2 regions of the Paenibacillus sp. P13VS genome follow, and region 2 is predicted to be linked to the other one. Evidence: riboswitches for the same ligand, from Rfam matches in the RefSeq annotation. Region 2 holds a riboswitch; the other holds the start of a gene.

Region 1 (2,201 bases), on a different contig from region 2:
TAAAGTTCCACTTGATGGCTTTGGATCCGAGCAGTCCCGGTGCCTCTGTTGTCAGGTGCTGGAATAGAGGATGAGCGCTTGAGCCATTGACATCAATTTTCTCAAACATAGGGAAGCTTACACCGTAATTCATCTGGCAGAACTCTGCAATATCGTCGGAAGATCCTTTTTCCTGAGCGAATTGGTTGCTTGGGAAGCCCAGTACTTCAAACTGTCGGTCTTTGAATTTGTTATAAAGTTCCTGTAAGCCTTCAAATTGCGGGGTCAGACCACATTTGCTCGCCGTATTAACAATCAGCAGCACCTTGTTGCGATAATCGGACATCTCGACTTCCTGGCCCCGAAGGGTATTGACTTTGTAGTCATAAACGGACATGATCAGTCGCCTCCATATCGTATAATGGGTTAATGATTCCTATAGTTATATTATATTGCTTACAATTAGATAATGCAAAACTAATTGACTAAATTCCTATGTTGACTTACATATATCTAAAATTACAACCGTTTTTCATAAGAACGAGAATTAGCGAGCTTCACAGAGATGGATGGAGAATGGATAGGTTGTAAGCGATATCATTGATATGTAATGCCTTAAATTCGTCCATTCGGTGATCTGACCGTACTTTACACTAACATGTCGCGGGTGTATGATTCATATCGTAATTTCTAATTCAATTAAACTTAACATGAACAACGAAACAAACGATAATATCGCTCTGGTCAATATATGAAACAGGAACGATGTTTTAATCGCTGAGTTTCCATTCATTCATGGGTGGGAAACGGGGGAACCAATCGGAATGGCTGTCATTGCAGCTAATCCATGGGGTGAATTTTTCGGTGCAAGCCGGAAATAGGGCGACTCTCGCGCCCGAATCCGTCAGCTAACCTCGTAAGCGTTAAAGGGAGAGGCAACAAGCCGTACGCATATTCATGGCGTTTTCGTCATGGGTTATTCAAGAAGCGTTCGGGAGGCCTTGGTCCCCCACGCTTCTTTTTTGTTGTCTTTTCACGCCAAGGGAGGAACGAATGATGGATAATGAGATGATTTTAGTAACAGCACCGAATGAAGCAGGGCGCAAGTTTATCAAGCTGTTGATGTACAAAAAAATGCCGTTTGCCGTTCTGACCAACAGTGCAGGGGAAGAACGGAAGCTCCGCAGAATCGGAGTGGAGAACGTCATTCGCATGAATACAGCTGAAGCTCAGAAGTGGTTTCTGCCGCAGTCGAGCGTAGGCAACGTTTTTATTTTCGAGAACAGTTTGAACCTGACCTGCCGCTATCTGCAGATCTGCCGTTCCTGGACTTCCAAATCACTATGTGTAATTACGGAACAGAGTCACCCCAAAGGCATTTACCGCGGGATGGGAGCTGACCGCATTGTGTATTCTCTTAATGGAGAAGTTGGCTTCTTGCTTAATGGTTAATGTGATAGCTGCCGATTGATCCGGTGTAAGGTGCCTGTTATAATTGAACTTGTGGAAAAACGGAATTCTGAGGAGACTCATGCATGATGGTGGGTCTTCTTTTTTATTTGAGCATTAGTGTACATTGCTGATGTATAGAGATTGCGTTCGTGGCTAACAAGGAGGAATAGGCGTGCCTGATGTACGGGGGTTAAAATGGTTGTTCTTTGATGTAGGAGATACGCTGGTCGACGAATGGGAGCCGGTAGATGATATTATAGGGCAGTTTGTAAAAGAAGCCTGCTTGCTTGGGTATCCGGTGAAAATAGAGGAAGTGCGAGAGATATTTGCCTCCTGTTACCGAAACTATGAGCAGTGGCCCATGAGGGTAGCCATTCGAACGCTAATCAGCGATGAACGTCATAGGGAGCAGATCCAGGAGAAGTTGAAGTTCCGGAAGGAACTGGAGAAGCCCTTCGCTTCTGCTGACGCGGTGTTGAAGGAATTGTCATACCATTATCGAATTGGCATCATTGCCAATCAGAGTCCAGGGACAGCTGAGCGCCTGGAGAGCTACGGTCTGCGGAGGTACGTGGATGTACTGGCATGCTCGGCAGAAGAAGGCGTATCGAAGCCGGATCCGGAACTCTATGCTGTGGCTTTGAAGCAGGCGGGATGTGAACCCGAGGAAGCAGTCATGATTGGGGATCGGATTGATAACGATATCATTCCTGCCAAGAAGCTGGGGTTGTTGACGATTCGGATTTTGCAGGGCTATGGACGGTTTCAGC
Region 2 (2,201 bases):
TCTTTCTCAGGAAGCTGGGAAACGGCAAAACTCTGTCTGGATCTAGGGTTCCATCTATCCTTCGGTGGACCAATTACGTTCAAAAACGCCAAGCAGCCAAAAGAGGTACTGGCGAAGGTGCCAATGGACCGATTTTTCATTGAAACCGACTCCCCATATCTTACACCACATCCTTATCGTGGAAAACGAAACGAAACAGCGCATGTACGTCTGGTTGCAGAAGCAGCTGCGGAAATTAAAGGCATTTCGGTAGAGGAAATTGCTGCAATAACGACCAAAAATGCCATGGAACGATTTGGGATTCGTTAAAAAACGAAGCAAATGCGGTGAAAAAGAGAGGTAGACGGAGCGAATTTGCTTTTTGATCCAAATAAATGAAGAATATTACAATATTTTAACCAAATATTTAGAAAAACGTACTTGAACAACGCTTTACAACATGCATCGAAACAGGATATCATCTTTTCAGTGAATTGTTGTGAGGAAAATTGGACAGATGTTCGGGGGATGAACAAAGGGACACTTTCCGATGACACAACAATACTTTTCATGAACCGATCTCGCTGAGTCTCCGTTAACGGAGAGCGGGGGAACCAATAGGGCTTAAACATCAGTGTAAGTAGCTGATGCGCATCGTTCGCTGACCCAAAAGCAGCGGATGCACTTGCGAAGCACTATTTGATTTCTTCTTTGGGTCTCGGGGTGAATTCAAGGGCATCCGCCATGAGCGGGTGACCGGAGATAGGGCGGCTCTCTTTCGCCCGAACCCGACAGCTAACCTCGCAAGCGGAAAAAGAGAGGCAACCTCGTGCATGAATTTCCGATATTCAAAATCATTCGGAAGCCACGAAAGAGTTCCTCTTACACTCTTTCTTTGGCTTTTTTGTTTTTGAATAAAAGAAATAAGGTCATCATACGGTAAGAATTCAGGTGGTGACATCATGTTGCGAAGAGTGGTTCATGGTGCAGAACCGGTCATTGAGATATCGATCAGTTCTGTAGAAAATTTGGTATAGTCGCGTCAAAGACATCATGCATTAACTTTAGACGGCGAGGCTATGAAGGAGGACGGAGAAGTGGGCACATTCCAACCAGAAGAGACCCATGAGTCACGATCATCCAGTAAGTCTTACGCGTTGCGGTGGAAGCATGAGAACATGCGTCAAATGGCACTGATCGCTATTTTCTCAATCGCGCTTACAATCATGATCTTGTTAGTCGTTTACGGTCAAGCCGGGAAACAAATTTCGCTGGTTATTGATGGCAAAGCTCAAGCGGTAGAGACTCGTACAGGAATGCTTCAAGAAATGCTGGAGGAGCAATCAATCACAGTCAGCCCCCATGATGAGGTATCCATGCCTTTGAACGGGGCAATCGCAGATGGAGACCGCATCGTTATTGAGCGGGCCGTTCCAGTCAACATTACGGCAGACGGAGACACCAAGACTCTGTATACAACCGATTCATCGGTAGAAGATGCAATTCAGAAATCTGGAATTGAAGTTGCAAGTGAGGATAAGGTTTATCCTGCGCTCGCAACACCAATCAAGGCAGATATGAAAATTCGCGTAGTGCGTGTAACAAAGCGTACAGTGGAAGTGGAACAGCCGATTGCGTACAAAGTAATCAAAACGGCTGACCCTAGCTTGTACAAAGGTGACAATCGCGTCATCGTAAACGGCAAAGAAGGTACACTTGTACAGCATATCGAAAAGGTGTTCCAGGATGGAGAGTTAGTCTCCAAAAAGATGGTGGGCAAATCGGTATCGACCAACCGTGTCGATAAAGTTATTGCTGTCGGAACCAAAGCAAAACCTGTTGTGAAGAAGCCGGAGATTCAGACGGTATCGGCCCAAACCTCCACAGCAAAGAAAGAAACGACAACGAACTCGAAGAAAACCGCTGCATCAGGCAGCAAAGTGATTACCGTCTCAGGCACTTCTTTTAAATATTCCAAAGTACTTAAAAATGTATCGATGACCGCGTACTCTTCTGAGGAGCCTGGCATTGGTACAAAAACAGCTTCCGGTACCCGGGTAACTGAAGGACGGACCATTGCGGTCGATCCAAAAGTGATTCCGATCGGCTGGTGGGTGTATATTGAGGGCCTCGGCTTCCGTCGTGCGGAAGATACTGGCGGCGCCATTAAAGGCAACAAAATCGATGTGTATTATGACAGTGTAAAGCATGCCCTGAATTTC

The links. A riboswitch is a leader RNA that binds a small molecule or an ion and turns the genes downstream of it on or off. The one in region 2 is predicted to bind cyclic di-AMP.
Region 1: it holds a riboswitch for cyclic di-AMP, as region 2 does, so the genes downstream of both, GUA98_RS10880 (hypothetical protein) here and GUA98_RS27550 (3D domain-containing protein) in region 2, are expected to answer to the same signal.

The regions. Positions count from the first base shown of each region.
Region 1 is NZ_WYEV01000004.1:235,248-237,448, reverse strand. It holds gene GUA98_RS10885 (glutathione peroxidase) at 1-376, opposite strand, end outside; cyclic di-AMP (ydaO/yuaA leader) riboswitch at 745-917, shown strand; gene GUA98_RS10880 (hypothetical protein) at 1,036-1,431, shown strand; gene GUA98_RS10875 (HAD family hydrolase) at 1,604-2,201, shown strand, end outside.
Region 2 is NZ_WYEV01000019.1:14,706-16,906, forward strand. It holds gene GUA98_RS27545 (TatD family hydrolase) at 1-309, shown strand, start outside; cyclic di-AMP (ydaO/yuaA leader) riboswitch at 552-805, shown strand; gene GUA98_RS27550 (3D domain-containing protein) at 1,077-2,201, shown strand, end outside.